DNA from 4 places in the Micromonospora sp. Utrum1 genome. Region 2 is predicted to be linked to each of the others. Evidence: riboswitches for the same ligand, from Rfam matches in the RefSeq annotation. Region 2 holds a riboswitch; each other region holds the start of a gene.
The links. Region 2 has a riboswitch for cyclic di-AMP ahead of AC0OLQ_RS11085 (C39 family peptidase). Riboswitches for the same ligand answer to the same signal wherever they lie in the genome.

Region 1 (4,476 bases), 2.0 Mb from region 2:
CCGTGTCTCCCCTCGTCGACGGTGTCGTTCATGTCGATCGCGGGCGAGCAGGTTCGCCAGGTGTCGAAGATGATCCCCCGTGATCTATCGACAGATGGGAATCTACCGTTCTCAATCATCTCTGTAAAGAACCTGCGACGTACGGTGACGAGGGGAAGCCTTTTGCCGTAGAACGGCGGCAAGGGTTCCCGGTAGAACCGGGAACCCTTGCTCGATCGCCGACAGTGGGGTGCTCAGGACGTCTGCGCGGCCGGCAGGATCTGCACGTCGTCCAGGTTCACGAACATCACCCGATGGCCGAACTGGATCTGCACGTACCGGTTCTCGCCGCGGACGACGGTCCGGTCACCCGGTGCCGAACCGTCGAACGAGACCGCCTGGTAGTACTCGCCCGGGAGGACGTCGCCGACCGCGTACCGCTGGCCCGCCGGGAAGGTGTACTGCAACGGCGAGATGGTCTGGTACGGGATGGTGGCCGGGTAGGCGGCCTTCTCGGGGTAGGCCCGCCCGTACACCGGGATGGTGGCCTTGCCCGGCTTGGGCGTCACCACGAAGCCCGCCGACCACTTGGCCGTGGGCGCCGAGGCCGGGTTGTAGAACCAGGCCTTCTGACCGAGGTACCAGATAGCGGTCCAGTCGCCCTGGACGCCCGCGAGGGCATAGGTCTGGCCGGCCGAGGCACGGGCGCCGTGATCCTTGATGTACATGGTGTTCGGCGTGCCGTTCGGCCGCAGGCCCAGGTCGTTGACCAGCGGGGCGGTCGCGCTCGGGGCGGTGCGCAGGATGACCGAGGAGGAGCCGCGCAACGGGCAGGGCTCGGCCGTCGGGGGTACCGGACCAGGTGGCAACGGGGGCTGCTGGTTGCAGCCGTAGAAGGCGGGCTGGTTCGACGCGAAGTCCGGGTCGATGGTAACCAGACCGGTGTGCGGCGTGCCGGTGCCCTGGAAGGGCGCCTTCAGCAGGTTGAAGTAGTGCGACCAGTCCCAGTACGGACCCGGGTCCCAGTGCATGCCGGCGACGTTCCCGGCGGTGATGCCCGGAACGTTGTCGTGACCGAGGATGTGCTGCCGGTCCAGCGGGATCTGGAAGCGCAGAGCCAGGTGGCGCACCAGCTTGGCCGAGGCCCGGTACATCGCCTCGGTGTACCAGGTGCCGCGCCCGGCGAAGCCCTCGTGCTCAATGCCGATGGACTTCGTGTTGACGTACCAGTTGCCGGCCTGCCAACCGACGTCCTTGGCCTTGATGTGCTGGGCCACGTATCCGTCCACCGAACGCAGCGTGTAGTGCCAGCCCAGGTAGGTCACATCCTGGACCTGGCCCACACTGGGGCCGAAGTAGCCCTCGGTGTCGTGGATGATGATGTACTCGAGCTTCTGCTGTGCCGGCCGGTTGCCGATGTCGTGGTTGCCGTAGTCCCAGGTTTGGGTCTTAGGGATGTAGTACTCCGCGTACGGTGCGGGGATCCACTCGCAGGCGAGGCGGACCGGGCACTCCAGGCCGTCCGGCCGCTCGGCGCGGCGCAGCCCCAGCTTGTGCAGCCCGGACTGGTCCGGCGTCACCGCGGTGGCGGCGAGGGTCACCCGCTGGCCGTCGTCGGTGGTCCGGGCCGCGCCGAGGCCGAGCTGGTCGTAGACCTCGTCGGCGAAGGCCGCCGCCGCGTCCTCGGTGTCCGCGCCGGAGTAGCGGGCCACCGCGCCGTACCAGGCCGCCGGGTCGCTGCCGGCGCCGACCGGCGCACCCAGCTCCTTCTGGTACGAGGCAAGCAGTGCCGCCCCGCCCCGGATGTTCGCGGCCGCGTCGGTCCGCAACGTCTCCTCGGTGAGGCCGGTGAGCGCCGCGGCGGCGTCGAGCGTCTGCAGGGACGCCTGCGGCAGCACGTCCTCCGCCGGTGCGGCCGCGATGGCCGGGTCGAGGGTGAGCGGGCGCGAGTCGTCGCCCCGCGGGTCCTCGTTCTCGTCCACGTGGCCGCTGGCCGGGGTCGCGAGGACCTGCTGGGCGTCGGTGAGGTGCATCGGGCCGTAGCCGCCGCTGGTGCTCGGCTGGCCCGGGTGGGTGTCCCAGCGCGACTCCAGGTACGACACGCCGAGCAGGACGCTCTGCGGCACGCCGTACTCCGCCGCGGCGGCGGCGTACTGCTCCTGGCGGTCGGTGGTCGGTTGGGCGGTGAGCGGTTCGGCGGCCACCGGGCCGGTCGCCACCAGGGCCGTGGCCGCCGCGACGGCGGCTGCCAGCAGCATCCGTCTGCCCGACGGCGGGGGTGAGAGGTGCATCGAACCTCCAGACAGGGATGGGGGTCACTGCGTCCTCACCCTCGCCCCACGCACCCTCCGGGTCAATACCTTTCCAGCGGGTAATCTTGTGTGAAGAAAACCTTCATCCACGATCGGGGCGACATACGGAGTGTCACGGCGTCTCGGGTTGCGGATCGGTAACGGCCATCTCTACTCTGGTCAATCGTCGGCCGACTGTTTCACCGACCAACCCGGGTGGTGACGGTCCGACACCGCCGAGTCGCCTTCGGGCGAGCCGGGGACCCAGGTAACTGGGGTGAATCCGCAGCCACTGCGGTAGGGCGGCTCCCTTCCCGCCCGAACCCGTCAGCTAACTCGGTAGGCGGGCACGAAGAAGGAGTACGGAAGCCCGGTGGCACACCATGCCCCGCGGCCACCGTCAAGCCGGTCGGTCGACCGGTCGACGGCTGTGCCGCGTTCCCGCTGGTCCCGCTTCACCACCGCCCTCGCCGCCCTGGCCGGCACCGCCGTCGTCCTGACCGGCGGCGCCACGGCGGCCCATGCCGAACCGTCGGTCACCGAGATCGAGCGCCAGATCGACCAGGACTGGAACAAGCTCGAACCGATCATCGAACAGGTCAACGCCACCCGCGAGCAGCTCGCCGTCAAGCGCAAGCAGGCCGCCGCGCTCGGCAAGCAGATCGCCCCGCTCCAGGCCCGGGTGGACGCCGCCCTCGGTCAGGTGGGCGGGCTCGCCGCCGACGCCTACAAGGGCGACAACAACCTCTCCACCGTCAACGCCCTGCTGGGCAGCCGGTCGCCGAGTGAGCTGGTGGACGGCCTCGCACTGCTCGACCGCTACGCGAACCGCCAGCAGGAGCAGGTGCGGACCGTCGCCGAGCTGCGCGACCAGTTGGCCGCCAAGAAGCGGCCGCTGGACGAGATGATCAGCGACCTGGCCCGTACCGAGGCCCAGCTCGCGGCGAAGAAGAAGCAGATCGACGCCGAGATCGTCAAGCTCCAGAAGCTCCGTCTCAAGGTCTACGGCAACGGCGGCGGCGGTCCGCTGCGCCCCGCGCCCTGTCCCGCCGGCTACCCCGGTGGTCCGGCCGGCGTCGCGGTCAAGTTCGCCTGCGCCCAGATCGGCAAGATCTATGTCTGGGGCGCCGCCGGCCCCGACCACTACGACTGCTCCGGGCTCACCATGGCGGCCTGGGCCAAGGCCGGCGTCTCGCTGCCGCACAACGCCCGGCAGCAGCACGACGTGACCAGGCGGGTGAGCCGGAGCGAGCTGCGCGCAGGTGACCTCGTCTTCTACTACAGCGACCTGCACCACGTCGGCATGTACGTCGGTGACGGCTGGGTGGTGCACGCCTCCCAGTCCGGCAAGCCGATCACGATGAAGCGCGTCGACGACGGCCAGATCAACAGCTACGGCCGCCCGGGCTGACCGGTCCGCAGGGGCTCCCGCGTCGCGGGGGCCCCTGCGCCGTCACGGCGTCCGGCTCCGTCAGCGAGTCGGCCAGGTGCGCCAGTTCTGCCAGGACCGGCTCGGGGTCGGCCCGCGCTGCCCCTGGTAGCGCGACCCGTAGACCGCCGAGCCGTACGGGTGCTCGGCCGGCGAGGAGAGCCGGAAGATGCAGAGCTGACCGATCTTCATGCCCGGCCAGAGGGTGATCGGCAGGTTCGCCACGTTGGACAGCTCCAGCGTGACGTGACCCGAGAAACCCGGGTCGATGAAGCCGGCCGTGGAGTGGGTGAGCAGGCCGAGCCGGCCCAGGCTGGACTTGCCCTCCAGGCGCCCGGCGAGCTGGTCGCCCAGCGAGATCACCTCGAGCGTGGAGGCGAGCACGAACTCGCCGGGGTGCAGCACGAACGGCTGGCCCTCGGGCACCTCCACCATCGAGGTGAGGTCGTCCTGCTGCACGGCCGGGTCGATGTGCGTGTAGAGATGGTTGTTGAAGACCCGGAACAGCCGGTCCAGACGTACGTCGATGCTGGACGGTTGCACCAGCGTGGGCTCGAAGGGCTCCAGCGCGAGCGTGCCCGCCTTGATCTCGGAGACCAGGTCGCGGTCGGAGAGCAGCATCGGAACACCATAGCGACCGGTACGGGTGACCTGCGTGTCGGACTACATCTTCGTACACCTGTTCGATAGAATGTCCGCATGGCTTCCTGGTCCGAATTCGCCGCCGACGAGCCCCGACTCGCCGACGAGATCCGCCTCCTGTTGCAGCAGTACGGG
Region 2 (4,476 bases):
CACGCTGAAGACCATGGACGAGGCGCTGGTGCCGAGCCTGCGGGCGGCCTTCTACGTCAACCACGGCGCGAAGAACAGCCACTGCATCCGCTTCTCGCAGCTCACCCACGTCCAGTTGCACCACGGCGACAGCGACAAGGCGCCCAGCGCCAACCCGGTCTCGGCGATCTTCGACAAGATCTTCGTGGCCGGGCCGGCCGCCATCGAGCGGTACGCCCGGGCCGGCGTCGAGATCCCCGCCGAGAAGTTCGTCGTGGTCGGCCGCCCCCAGGTGGAGGCCATCGAGGTACGCCGGGAGCCGACCCCCGGCCTGGCCCACCCGACGGTGCTCTACACCCCCACCTGGACCGGGCACCACGCCGACGCCAACTACTGCTCCCTGCCGGTGGCCGAGACGGTGATCCGCCGGCTGCTCGACCGTGGCGCGACGGTGATCCTGCGGGCGCACCCGTACACGGCGCAGAACCCGGCCTCGGCGCGGCAGCTGGCCCGCCTCACCGAGCTGCTCGCCGCGGACCGGGCGAAGACCGGCCGGGCGCACCTGTGGGGCGCGGCAGCCGGCCGCGAGCTGACCCTCACCGAGTGCGTCAACCGCGCCGACGCGCTGGTCTCGGACGTCTCCGGGGTGATCTCCGACTGGCTCTACTCCGGCAAGCCGTACGCGGTCACCGACATGGGCATCGACGGGGAGCACTTCGTCGAGCGGTTCCCGCTGGCCGGTTCCGGCTACGTGCTGCGCCGCGACATGTCCAACGTGGACGAGGTGCTCACCGAGCTGCTGGACACCGACCCGAAGGCGGCGGCCCGCTGGGCCACCCGGACCCGCTACCTGGGCGACTTCCCGGCCGAGTCGTACGCCGAGGTGTTCCTCGACGCCGCCCGCCGGCAGCTCGCACCGGACTGGACCGCGCCGGCCCCGCGGGAAGGCTCGCCGCTCTCCCCCACCGCCTGACCGGCGCTCAGAGGTACGGGTCGAGGAGGGCGAGCACCGCCGCCGGGTCCTCGACGTGCGCGTTGTGGCCCAGCCCGGGCAGCGTGGCAACCGGGACGCCCAGCTCCTTGAGCTGCGCGTCGCTCACCATCGGGTCCTGCTCGCCCCGGGCCAGCAGCACCGGGACGTCGGTGGCGGCGAGCAGCGCGGGCAGCCGGGGCTCCCCCACCGCGAAGGCGGCCGGATCCATGGCCAGCCGCCAGCGGCCGTCCTCGCGGCGCAGCCCCGCCTCCACCACGGGATGGTCGGGGGCGAACAGCCCGGCCAGCCCGGAGACCCGCAGGTAGCGCCGGGCCGCCTCGTCCCGGGTGGCGAACCAGGTCACCGGGCGGGCGGCCAGCTCGCGGGCCTTCTCCAGGTCGGCCGGGGACCAGACGGCCTTGATGCCGAGCCCGACCACCGCGTCGAACGGCAGGCGCCGTGACCGGGCGGCCAGCGCCAGCGCCACCACCCCGCCGAGCGAGTGCCCGAGCAGCACGAGCCGGTCGCGGGGGCCGAGCCGCTCGGCCACCGGGCCGAGCCCCTCGAGCACCCGACGGGCCAGCTCCTCGAAGGAGTACCCGGACAGCGGCGGCGACCAGCCGTGGCCGGCCAGGTCGGGGGCGAGCCAGCGCCCCGCCCAGTGGCGCTCCAGCAGCGGCGCCCACGGCAGCCACACCTCACCGGTGGCGCCCATGCCGTGCAGAAGCAGCAGATGGCGGGTACCCGTCGCGTCGCCCATAGGGCGCAGTGTGCCACCGGACGGACAGCATGCGCGAGAGCGGACAGCCGGCGCGACGACGTCGGGCACCGGCTCGGAGGAGCCGGTGCCCGACGGGAGGGGTTCGATCAGGCGGAGTAGCCGCGGGTGGCCGCCCAGTTCGCCAGGTCGATCGTGCTGATCCAGTACGCCGGCAGCGCCGGGTTCGCCGAGTCGGCGATCCGCACGGTCCGGCCGTCGTTCTTGTAGCCGACCACCGCGATGTAGTGGCCGCCCGGGAACGAGTGCCAGCCGCCGTCGGTGTCGGTGGCGTCCCCGGCCACGTTGACCACCACGCCCCGGCCGTCGGTGATCGCCTCGACCACGTCGGCCTGGAGCTGGTCCATCTCGGCCGGGCTCGCCGAGCCGCCGAACATGTGGGTCCGGTACGGGTTGCCCTTGACCATCTGGTTCAGGCCCCGGGTGGTGTCCTCGGCGGAGTTGGTGCCGCTCTCGGTGGTGCCGAGGGGGCCGGCCATCGCCTCCTGGGTGGTCTCGACGCCGCTCGCGCTGAGCGCGTTCCGCACCGCGGCCGGGCCGCAGTTCCAGTAGGTGGTCTGCGCCTCGTAGTCGTAGTCGAGCACCTTCGTCGACGGCGGCTTCGGCTTGGCCGGGCGGGTGGTGTCCGGGTCGGTGCTGGCCGCCTTGACGGCGGACTTCGCAACCGACGGCGACGCGCTCGGCGAGGCGGACGGCGACGGGACGGCGACCCGGGCCTCACCCCGGGTGGCGACCTCACCGAGCCGGGAGCCCAGCTCGGCGACGGCGGCGGTGTTCTCCCGGTGGACCGGGGCGTCGTCGGTGGCGGCGACGGCGGCGCCGGTGCCGCCGGCCAGCACGAGCGCCACGGCCGAGCCGGCGAGGATCTGGTACGGGCGTTCGGTCACGAGGCGCCGCATCTGGCGCTTCAGGTGGTGCTTCACGGGTTCTTCCTCCACGGTGCGTGAGCGGGGCACACCGGCCCGACGCGCGGAGGAACTCACGCGCGTTGGCGGGGCGGGTCTGCCGCGGAAAGGGAGCGCCCGGGGGCCGGGCGATCGGGTCGGTTGCCGGGGTCGGTCGCCGTCAGGCGAGCGCCGGCACCGGGATGCCGTGGAGGCGGGGGGACGAGCGGGGGGTGGTGAGCACGGGGAATGGCACTCCTTCCGTGACCGCCGACCGGGTTAGCTGACGGATTCGGGCGGGAAGTACGCCCTACCGCAGGCCGTGGCCCGCGGATTCACCCCGGTGTTGCTGTGGGTCCCCGGTTCGTGAAACCACGATTAGGCGGGTCGGCGCGGCGTCGCCACTTGCGATCGAAAACCGCTCCGGACGCGCCGACACTACCGGTGGGTACCTCGCCTGCCAAGCGCTCCCACCTGCTTAAACCTCGTGCACCACTACGGATATCGGAACAGTCGGTCACTGACTTCACTCAATGGGACGAGCAGTTACGGCGGCGCCGTCCGGCGGAAAGCGGACATCCGGTGGCGACCTGCCCTGGAATTGCGGGGCCAATAGGCCGGCCTGACCTCGATGACCGTTTCCGGCGGACGGGTGACCGGGCTCACGGAATTCGGGTAACGATTCGGCCGAGATCCCGTGGGTGCGAGCCGGATCGGGCCAGGCGTCAGCCGACCCGGGCGGGGCGCCAGCGCGCGCCGGACACGGCGGCCGATCCCTGGACCGGGATCCGCACCGTCGCCGCCTCGTCCCGCCCCTTCACCGGTGCCGCGGCCTCGTCGGCGCGGGCGGGGCGGAGCGCGGTGGTCGCCGCGTACGCCTCGGCGGCCAGGGTGCGGGCCGCCTCGGCGGCCGACTCGGCGTCCCGCCAGGCCCGCCGCTCCCGCTCGGCGGCCGCCGCCCAGCCGGCCCGACGGCCCTCGCGTACCGCCCGGGCCAGGACGATCTCCTGCTCGGCCGGGTGCCGGCGCGGGTCCCACCCGTTGCGATGGGCCAGCACGTCGGCGAGTTGCCGGGCGGTCAGGTCGCCCCGCCAGTGCGCCGTCATCGCGGCGTGGTGCAGCCAGCGCTCCCGGGCCGCGTACTCGGCCGGCGTGCGCGGGGTGTGCGGCGCGGGCAGGGCGGCGGCGCCGGCGAATCGGCGGGCGGCCGCCTCGGCCTCATCGTACGCCCGCCAGGCCCGCTCGGCCTCGTCCTGGGCGGTCAGCCACTGCTCCCGCCGCCGGCGGGCGGTCTGGGCGGCGCCCGCGGCGGCCACCGCCACCTCGTCGGCGTACCGGAGCAGATCGGCCCGGCGGGCGGCCTCCTCGGCAGCGGGGTCGGGAGCCGGGTCGGACCCGTCGTCCCGTTCCGGGCGGGCGACCAGCACGGCGAGCACCCCGAGGGCGAGCACGAGCAGGGCCGACCAGATCGCGGCGGCCTCGGGGACCTCGGTCAGGAAGTGATAGAGAACGGTCTGCGGCATGGTCGGCACCTCACAGGGAGAACGTGGCGGAGAGGTGTCCGCACGACCCGTGGGAGCGGCGGGGGCGCACCGGGGAAAGGGTGCCGCCGGGCCGCCGACGGGCGGGTGCGGGGGTGAGGTTCGGTGGGTGCGTCGGGCGCGGGCCGATGGCCCACGGGGGCGTCAGCGCGCGGGCGGGGCCCGGGAGCCGACGGTCGCCGGGACCAGCCCGGCCAGAACGAGCGGCCGGTCGGCCGGGCGGGTCACGGCCCGGAGCGCCCCCACCGACCCCAGCCCACCGGCCGACACGGCCGGCCGGTCGACGGCCTCGTCATCCCGGAGGATCCTGGGGGCAGCCTC
Region 3 (4,476 bases), 2.2 Mb from region 2:
AGCAGGTCCAGGCTGGCGACGCTCCGGGCCAGCACCACCGGTTGGCGCAGGGGCAGGTTCAGCACGTTGCCGGCCAGCCGGATGCGACTGGTCGCCGCGGCCAGGTAGGACATCAGCGTCCAGGTGTCCAGGAAACCCGGCTGGTAGGGGTGGTCCTGAAAGGTGACCAGGTCCAGGTTGACCTGCTCGCAGAGCTTGGCCAGGGCCACCACCTGTTCGAACCGGCCGGCGGTGGGTGTGACGAAGCCGCCGAAGGCCAGCTCGTGTCCGTAGTCGGTCATGCCGTCCCGCCGCCTCCTGCCGATCTTGCGCGAACCCTGCCCACGGTAGTCCGGCCCGGCGCCGGCCCGCCGGGCGGTTCCGGAACCGGCAAGGATTGTTCACAGTCGATGCCCACGGGCATAGGGTGCCGGTGAACGGCCTCAGCGTTCCTCCGGGAAGGAGCGACCCGTGATCCGTCACCACCGCCGCCACTGTCCCCTCGGTCTTGCCCTCCTGCTCGTCGCCGTCACCGCCCTGGCCGTGCCCGCGCCGGCCACCGCGGCCGGCCTGCCCTACCAGGACCCGACGCTGCCCGTCGCCACCCGCGTCGCCGACCTGCTCGCCCGGATGACCCTGGACGAGAAGCTCGGCCAGATGACGCAGGCCGAGCGGGGCTCGGTCACCGCGAGCGACCTCACCACCTACCGGCTCGGCTCGGTCCTCTCCGGCGGCGGCTCCGCGCCCACGCCGAACACCGCCGCGTCCTGGGCCGACATGTACGACGGCTTCCAGCGCGCGGCTCTCGCCACCCCGCTCGGCATCCCGATGATCTACGGCGTCGACGCCGTGCACGGGCACAACAACGTGTACGGCGCGACGATCTTCCCGCACAACATCGGCCTCGGCGCGACCCGCGACCCGGCGCTGGTGCAGCAGATCGGCCAGGCCGTCGCCGAGGAGATCACCGGCACCGGGGTGGACTGGAACTTCGCGCCCTGCCTCTGCGTCGCCCGCAACGACCGGTGGGGCCGCACCTACGAATCGTTCGGCGAGACTCCGGACCTGCCGTCGAACCTGTCCACTCTGATCACCGGCCTGCAGGGCAGCACCCTCGGCGGACCCACCTCGGTGCTCGCCACCGCCAAGCACTACATCGGCGACGGCGGCACCACCGGCGGCGACGACCAGGGAAACACCCAGCTCAGCGAGGCCGAACTGCGGGCCGTCCACCTGCCCCCGTTCCAGGCGGCCGTGCAGCGCGGGGTCGGCTCGGTGATGATCTCCTACAGCAGCTGGAACGGCGTGAAGCTGCACGGCCACCAGTACCTGATCACCACGGTCCTCAAGGGAGAGCTGGGCTTCTCTGGGTTCGTCGTCTCCGACTGGAACGGCATCGACCAGATCGACGGCGCCGCCGGCTTCACCGCGGCCGAGGTCAGCACGGCGATCAACGCCGGCATCGACATGGTGATGGTCCCCACGGCGTGGAAGACCTTCCTCAGCACGCTGCGCGCCGAGGTGCAGAACGGCCACGTGCCGATGAGCCGGATCGACGACGCCAACCGGCGCATCCTCACCAAGAAGTTCGAGCTGGGCCTCTTCGAGCGGCCGTACACCGACCGGAGCTGGACCCCGACGGTGGGCAACGCCGCGCACCGGGCCCTGGCCCGGCAGGCCGTCCGCCAGTCACAGGTGCTGCTGAAGAACAACGCCGGCGTCCTGCCGTTGGCCCGGGACAACAACAAGATCTTCGTGGCCGGCAAGAGCGCCGACAACATCGGCAACGCGAGCGGCGGCTGGACGATCTCTTGGCAGGGCTCGTCGGGCGCGATCACCCCCGGCACCACGATCCTGCAGGGCATCCGGGCCGCGGTGGGTCCGACCACGACGGTCACCTACAACCAGCGCGGCACCGGCATCGACGGCACCTACCGGGCCGCGATCGCCGTGGTCGGCGAGACACCGTACGCCGAGGGCCAGGGCGACCGCACCGGCAGCATGAGCCTGGACCGGGACGACCTGCGGACCATCGCGACGCTGCGGAACGCGGGCGTGCCGGTGATCGTGGTGCTGGTCTCCGGCCGGCCGATGGACATCTCGGCCGAGCTGCCCCGATGGGACGCGCTGCTGGCCGCCTGGCTCCCCGGCACCGAGGGCGGCGGCGTGGCCGACGTCCTCTTCGGGGGGTACGCGCCGACCGGAAAACTGCCCATGACCTGGATGAACTCGGTCAGTCAGCAGCCCATCAACGCCGGCGACGGGCAGGTCCCGCTCTTCCCGCAGGGCTACGGCCTGACCTACTGAGCCGCGACTCATAAGGCACTTTCGGACGGTGCGCAACTCGGACGGAGGGGCCTTCGCTCGGGCGGGTGAAGAACTTCACAAGAGGTGGGCGATGGGCGGAAACCCTTCCTAACGTCGTATCCGTTCGCGATCGCGGACACCACGGGCCGGTAACGCCTAATCCCGCCGCCGGCCCGGCGGTACCTGGACCTCGGGCGGGAGCGGGGGACCCACACGTTCCTCGGTGCACGACACCTCGGGGTGAAGCCGCCTCCGGCGGCCGGGCTCCTCGGCCCGAACCCGACAGCTCACCTCGTCGGCGTGGAGGAAACCCACATGGCAACTGAATACGTCGCCCGTCATCGACGGACCGCTCAACGGCGCACCGCCGTCGGCGCACTCGTCGTCGGCGCCGCCACCGGCGCGGCCGCCCTGCTCGGCCCGGCCGCTCCGGCCAGCGCCGCCGGCGTGAACTGGGACGCCGTCGCACAGTGCGAGTCCGGCGGCAACTGGCACATCAACACCGGCAACGGCTACTACGGCGGGCTCCAGTTCTCCCGCAGCACCTGGAACGGCTACGGCGGCCAGAAGTACGCCAGCCGGGCCGACCTGGCCAGCCGCAGCGAGCAGATCGCCATCGCCGAGAAGGTCCTCGACGGGCAGGGCATCGGCGCCTGGCCGGTCTGCGGCAAGAAGGGCGGCTCCACCAAGAAGTACGCCAGCAAGGACTCGGGCTCGACGAGGTCCACGAAGAAGGCCACCACGGAGCGGTCGTCGCGCGGCGACCGGCCGGCCACCCGCAGCGAGCGGCGCAGCGCGCCCAGCACCGGCGGCGCCGGCAGCTACCTGGTCCAGCCCGGGGACACCCTCTCCGAGATCGCCGACGCGAAGAACGTCGCCGGCGGTTGGCACGCTCTCTACGAGCGCAACAAGGGCGTGGTCGGCGGCGACCCCGGCCTGATCTTCCCGGGCCAGCGGCTGCGCCTGCGCTGAGACCCCACCGCACCACGAACGCCCGGCCGGGGTTCCCGGCCGGGCGTTCGGTTGCGTCGGGGCCGGTTGCTATCGTCACGATGCTCGGAAAGACGTGAAGAAAGCGCGGATATGACCAACGACCCGTTCTCCGCGGCCGCGAGCCTCGACGAGCTGCTGACCAGGACGCAACAGGCGCTGTCCGCGATGCGGTCCCGGGCCGCCGAGCACACCGACGGCGCGCCGGCCGAGCTGCTCCGGGCCGAGGGCGCCGCGGCCGGCGGCCGGGTCCGTGCCGTCGCCGTCCAGGGTGGCCGGCTGGAGTCCGTCACCGTCGACCCGGGGTTGGCCGGCGAGCCCGTGGAGACCCTCTGCGGGCATGTGGTGGCGGCCGTGAACGCCGCCCTCACCGAGCTGGACGCCCGGGTCAGCGCCTCGGCCCGGGCCGACGTGGACGCCCTCGCCGCGCGGCTCGGCGGCCTGCCGGAGCAGTCCGCCCGGGACATGGAGCGGTTCAGCCGGGCGATGGAGGGCGTCGCGGCCCGGATCCGCCGCGACGGCGCCGGTTCCCGCCCGGCCTGACGCCGCGCGGATCCGCAGTTCCCGGACCCGCTCCCAGCTACGGCGGAGACGACGAAGCGGCCGGCCGTCGGGAGGACGACGGCCGGCCGCTCCGGTGTGGTCAGCTCAGCGTGACCGCGGTGTCGTCGACGACGAAGGAGGTCTGCAGGGAGCTGTCCTCCACGCCGGTGAACGAGATGGTGGCGGTGGTGCCGGCCAGCGACGAGATGTCGAAGGACCGCTGCACGTAGCCGGTGGCCTTGTTGAGGTTGGAGTAGGTGGCCAGGGTGGTGCTGCCCGCCTTCACGGTCAGCTTGTCGTAGGCGGTGGTCGTGGTCGACTCCGCGCTGTCGATGTGCAGCCAGAAGCTCAACGTCGCCCGGCAGCCGGCCGGGATGGACACCGACTGGCTGAGGGTGTCGGTGTGCGTCGTGCCGTAGCCGTCGAGCCACGCCTTGTACGAGCCGCCGTGGGCCGCCTGGGCGGTGTCGTTCGTGATGACGCCCGCGCTGGCGGTCCAGCTCACGTTGCCGGACTCGAAGCCGGGGTTGGCCAGCTTCTGGCCGGTGCAGCTGCCCGACGGCGGGGTGGTCGTGGCGGTCGGCGTCGGGGTGCTGCCCGTGCAGGTCGCCTCACCGGTCTGCGCCGGCACGCTGATCGCGTTCCAGGCGGCCTTGA
Region 4 (4,476 bases), 1.5 Mb from region 2:
CCCTTCCCGCACCTCCCATCCTATACCCCCAGGGGGTAGTCGGAGGAGAGACGGCTCCCACTCTGGCGCTACCGTTACCCGGTGGGGGTATCGGCCACAGCGAGGACCGTACCATACCCCCGAGGGGTACGCTATCCTTGGCGTCATGACCGCACCGACGACCCCGACCCGGGGCTACACCGCCAGCAAGGACCAGCTGCTCGCGCGGCTCCGCCGCATCGAGGGCCAGGTCCGCGGCATCGAGAAGATGGTCGAGGACGACCGCTACTGCATCGACGTGCTGACCCAGATCTCCGCCATCCAGGCCGCGCTCGACAAGGTCGGCCTGGGCCTGCTGGACGGGCACGCCCGGCACTGCATGCACGAGGGCGCCGCCGAGGGCCGCGCCGACGAGATGGCCAGCGAGATGATGGCCGCCGTCGGCCGCCTCATGAAGCGCGGCTGACCCGCACCCGCTGAACCGGCCGGCCCGGTGACACGTATCCCGTCGCGAATCGTTGGGAGAGACGCCATGGGCGCCGACCACACCCGTCCCGCTCCGTCCGCCCCGCCGGGGGTACGACGGATTTTGGTCGCGACGGTGGTGCCGCTCTTCGTGATCACCGTGGTCGCCGCGCTGGTGCTCTGGCCCCGGCAGGACCGGGACCCCGCGGACGCGCCCGCCCTGCCCCGCTACCACGGCACCGTGACCCGGGTGGTGACCGAGCCCTGCCCTCCGACCCCGGAGGCGCCGGAGGGCGGTCCGGGTGGCTCCGCCGGGCCGTGCGGGACGGTGACCGTCGCGGCCGAGCAGGGTCCGGACGCCGGCCGGCAGGTCGAGACGCCGCTACCGGCCGGCCCGGGCGCGCCCAGGGTCGAGGTCGGCGACAAGGTGGTCCTGGTCGAGCTGACCGACCCGGCCGACCCGGCGGTCAAGAGCTACAACATCGCCGAGCACCAGCGCGGCACACCGCTGGTCTGGCTGGCGGTGCTCTTCGCCGTGGCGATCGTGGCGTTCGGCCGCTGGCGCGGCCTGGCCGCGCTGGGCGGGCTGGTGGCGAGCTTCGCCATCCTGCTCGGCTTCGTGCTGCCCGGGATCGGCGCCGGCCAGTCGCCGCTGCTGATGGCGATCGTGGGCGCCGCGCTGATCATGTTCGTGGTGCTCTACCTGACCCATGGCGTCACCACGCAGACCTCGGTGGCCGTGCTGGGCACGCTCGGCAGCCTGGTGCTGACCGGGGTGCTCGGCACCCTGGCCACGGCCGCCACCCACCTGACCGGCTTCGGCAGCGAGGACGCCACCACCCTGTCGATGTTCCAGCACGACGTGGACCTGCACGGCCTGCTGCTGGCCGGCATCGTCATCGGCTCGTTGGGCGTGCTGGACGACGTGACGGTCACCCAGGCGGCCACGGTCACCGAGTTGGCCCACGCCAACCCCGCGTTGTCCCGTCGGCAGCTCTACCGGGCGGCCACCCGGGTGGGCCGGGCGCACATCGCCTCCACGGTCAACACCATCGTGCTGGCGTACGCCGGCGCCTCGCTGCCGCTGCTGCTCCTGCTCGTCGCCGACTCCCGACCGGTGAGCGAGATCCTCACCAGCGAGTTCATGGCCCAGGAGATCGTCCGCAGCGCGGTGGCCACGCTCGGCCTGATCGCCGCCGTACCGCTGACCACCGGACTGGCCGCGGTGGTCACCGCCGCCGGGCGGCGCGGGACCACCGCGCGGCCGGCGGATCCGCCCGCGCCGCGGCCGCCGGCCGGGCGGGACGAGGCGCTGGAGGCACTCGGCGGGGCCGGGCCGCGCGACGGACGGTGGCCGGGCGGCGACAGGAGCACGGAGGCCGCATGGTGACACTCCGCAGCGTGACGACGGATCCCAAACGCGATCCTGGTCACGCTGGGCGAGGACGAATTCTCGCTATTGGTCGGCTTCCGGACGTAGAACACCGGGAGGACTCTCGGGTAACCTCGCTGCCGGTCACCGCTGAAGGCGCGCACCGGCGCCAGCGGTGCCGCCGCCCAATCGCCCGCGGGCGAGCCGGGGAACCAGGTACATGGGGTGAATCCGCGCGAGCGGTAGGGGCCACTTCCGTCCCGAACCCGGCAGCTAACCCGGTCGGCGGCCGACGGAAGGGAACACTGTGACGGCACCCCTGCGCCGCTGGCTGACTCCCGTGGTGGCCGTGCTCGCCGCGCTCACCGTGCTGGCCGGGCCGACCCCGGCGACGGCGGCTCCGACCACCCCCACCCCCTCGGGCCATTCCGAGGACGACGACGACCCCCTCATCACCGAGGCCATCGACACCGCCAACCGGGCCTACCTTCAGGCCAAGGCGAAGCTGGACAAGTCGCGCAAGCGCCAGCTCCAGCTCGCCCTCGAGGTGAAGGCGGCGCAGAACGACCTCGACACGCTGAGCCCGCAGGTGACCCAGATCGCGGCGCAGTCCTACCGGACCGGCCGGATGGGCGCCATGGCCATGCTGCTGGAGAGCAACTCGCCGGACTCGTTCGTGCAGCGGGCGTCCGCGCTGGACGAGCTGAACCTGTTCAACGCGCAGCGGCTCGCCGCCATCAACGCCGCGAAGACCCGCGCCGAGCAGGCCAAGATCGCGCTCGACGCCGAGGTGCGCGAGCAGGAGAAGCAGAAGAACGCCATGGCCCGCGAGAAGGCCGAGACCGAGAAGGCGCTGAAGCTGGTCGGTGGGCTCGGCTTCACCGGCGGTCTGGTCGCGGCCACCTCACCGGTCGCCCGGGTCGGCCCCGGCCGGACCGCTGACGGCGACTGGAAGCCGGAGTCGTGCAGCGAGGACGACCCGACCACGTCGGGCTGCATCACTCCGCGCACGCTGCACGCGTACAAGGAGGTGAAGCGGGCCGGCTTCAACCGCTTCGTGGGCTGCTACCGGCCGGGCGGGCCGTGGGAGCATCCCAAGGGCCGGGCCTGCGACTGGTCGCTGCAGAAGAGCGGCTTCTCCTCCTGGCGCACCAAGGACCAGCGGATGTACGGCAACAACGTCGCCGCCTTCCTCATCCGCAACGCCGACCGGCTGGGCATCTACTACGTGATCTGGAACCGGCAGATCTGGTTCCCGGCCACCGGTTGGAAGTCCTACAGCGGACCCTCCGACCACACCGACCACGTGCACATGTCGCTGCTCTGACGACGTGCGCCGAAGAGGGCCGGCCCGCGACGCGCGGGCCGGCCCTCGACGTTTTTCCGAACCGGTCAGCCGGCGAGCGCCGGGTCGGCGGGCGCGGCCGGGGCGGGCACCGGCGCGGCCGACGTGCCGGCCGGGGCCTGCGCCACCGTGCGCACCTCACCGGCACTGAGCCGGTACGACAGGCCGACCACCGTGCACCGCCCGGCGGACACCTCCTCGGCGAGCACGGCGGACCGGGCCAGCAGCGCCTCCACGGTCTGCGCGATGTGGATGTCGACGATGGCGTCGAGGTCCTCGACACCCTCCCGGGTGGCCCGGAGCAGGCTGGGCGCGACGGCGTCCACCACCGCGCCGAGGTGCCCGGGCGGCGAGTTGCCGGTGCGGACCGCCTCGCGAGCGGCCTGGACCGCGCCGCACGAGTCGTGGCCGAGCACCACCACGAGCGGGGTGCCCAGCACGGTCACCGCGTACTCGACGCTGCCGAGCACCTCGGGGCCGGCGGTGTGGCCGGCGGTGCGGACCACGAAGAGGTCACCGAGGCCGCGGTCGAAGATGATCTCGGCGGCGAGCCGGGAGTCGGAGCAGCCGACGATCACCGCGAAGGGATGCTGCCCGTCGGCGACCGCCGCCCGGTGGTCGGCGTCCTGGTTGGGATGACGCGGGACGCCGGTGACGAACCGGCGGTTACCGGCGTAGAGCTCGGCGAGCGCCTGCTCGGGAGTGGTCAGCGGCACTGAGCCTCACCTCGTCCTCGCGCGAAAACGACCTGGTCAGCCGGCCGGCGACGGAGGCGGCCTCGCCACCCACGGTCACACGCAGCCCAACCCACGTCAAGATTTACGTGATACGCATTTCATACGTCACACCACCCTTGACGGCGGCTCCTGCCCCGGCCCCGCGGCGGACGCCCGGCCCTGCGGCGGACGCCCGGCCCCGGGCGGCACCGGGAGGCGGGGCCATACCATGACCACCATGGCGACGACACCGGGCCAGAACGGGAGCGGCCGGAACTGGACGTTCCTCACCAACCACGGGCACGTGCTGCTGGCCATCGCCCGCAACCCCACCGCGCGGTTGCGGGACGTGGCCGACGAGGTGGGGGTGACCGAGCGGGCCGCCCAGGCGATCGTCGCCGACCTGGAGGCCGGTGGCTACCTCCGTCGTACCCGGGTGGGCCGGCGCAACGAGTACACGATCAACCCCAACGGGCACTTCCGGCACCCGGCCGAGGCCGATCAACAGGTGGGTGCCCTCCTCGCCCTCTTCACCGCCGACCAGGTCGCGGAGCCCGCGGCCGAGAGCTGACCGCTCCCCGCGTACGCCCGTCACCGCA

Region 1: another riboswitch for cyclic di-AMP. It lies ahead of AC0OLQ_RS01505 (C40 family peptidase); the one in region 2 lies ahead of AC0OLQ_RS11085 (C39 family peptidase).
Region 3: another riboswitch for cyclic di-AMP. It lies ahead of AC0OLQ_RS21190 (transglycosylase family protein); the one in region 2 lies ahead of AC0OLQ_RS11085 (C39 family peptidase).
Region 4: another riboswitch for cyclic di-AMP. It lies ahead of AC0OLQ_RS03880 (coiled-coil domain-containing protein); the one in region 2 lies ahead of AC0OLQ_RS11085 (C39 family peptidase).

What each region holds. Positions count from the first base shown of each region.
Region 1 is NZ_CM170071.1:316,161-320,636, forward strand. It holds gene AC0OLQ_RS01500 (N-acetylmuramoyl-L-alanine amidase) at 234-2,270, opposite strand; cyclic di-AMP (ydaO/yuaA leader) riboswitch at 2,495-2,632, shown strand; gene AC0OLQ_RS01505 (C40 family peptidase) at 2,701-3,681, shown strand; gene dcd (dCTP deaminase) at 3,742-4,320, opposite strand; gene AC0OLQ_RS01515 (pyridoxamine 5'-phosphate oxidase family protein) at 4,399-4,476, shown strand, end outside.
Region 2 is NZ_CM170071.1:2,290,582-2,295,057, reverse strand. It holds gene AC0OLQ_RS11095 (CDP-glycerol glycerophosphotransferase family protein) at 1-952, shown strand, start outside; gene AC0OLQ_RS11090 (alpha/beta fold hydrolase) at 960-1,712, opposite strand; gene AC0OLQ_RS11085 (C39 family peptidase) at 1,820-2,629, opposite strand; cyclic di-AMP (ydaO/yuaA leader) riboswitch at 2,868-3,009, opposite strand; gene AC0OLQ_RS11080 (hypothetical protein) at 3,340-4,137, opposite strand; gene AC0OLQ_RS11075 (hypothetical protein) at 4,300-4,476, opposite strand, start outside.
Region 3 is NZ_CM170071.1:4,506,828-4,511,303, reverse strand. It holds gene AC0OLQ_RS21200 (LLM class flavin-dependent oxidoreductase) at 1-281, opposite strand, end outside; gene AC0OLQ_RS21195 (glycoside hydrolase family 3 protein) at 451-2,286, shown strand; cyclic di-AMP (ydaO/yuaA leader) riboswitch at 2,430-2,602, shown strand; gene AC0OLQ_RS21190 (transglycosylase family protein) at 2,602-3,258, shown strand; gene AC0OLQ_RS21185 (YbaB/EbfC family nucleoid-associated protein) at 3,370-3,819, shown strand; gene AC0OLQ_RS21180 (M4 family metallopeptidase) at 3,920-4,476, opposite strand, start outside.
Region 4 is NZ_CM170071.1:776,888-781,363, reverse strand. It holds gene AC0OLQ_RS03890 (metal-sensitive transcriptional regulator) at 146-445, shown strand; gene AC0OLQ_RS03885 (YibE/F family protein) at 512-1,834, shown strand; cyclic di-AMP (ydaO/yuaA leader) riboswitch at 1,989-2,119, shown strand; gene AC0OLQ_RS03880 (coiled-coil domain-containing protein) at 2,124-3,143, shown strand; gene AC0OLQ_RS03875 (carbonic anhydrase) at 3,209-3,877, opposite strand; gene AC0OLQ_RS03870 (helix-turn-helix transcriptional regulator) at 4,107-4,448, shown strand.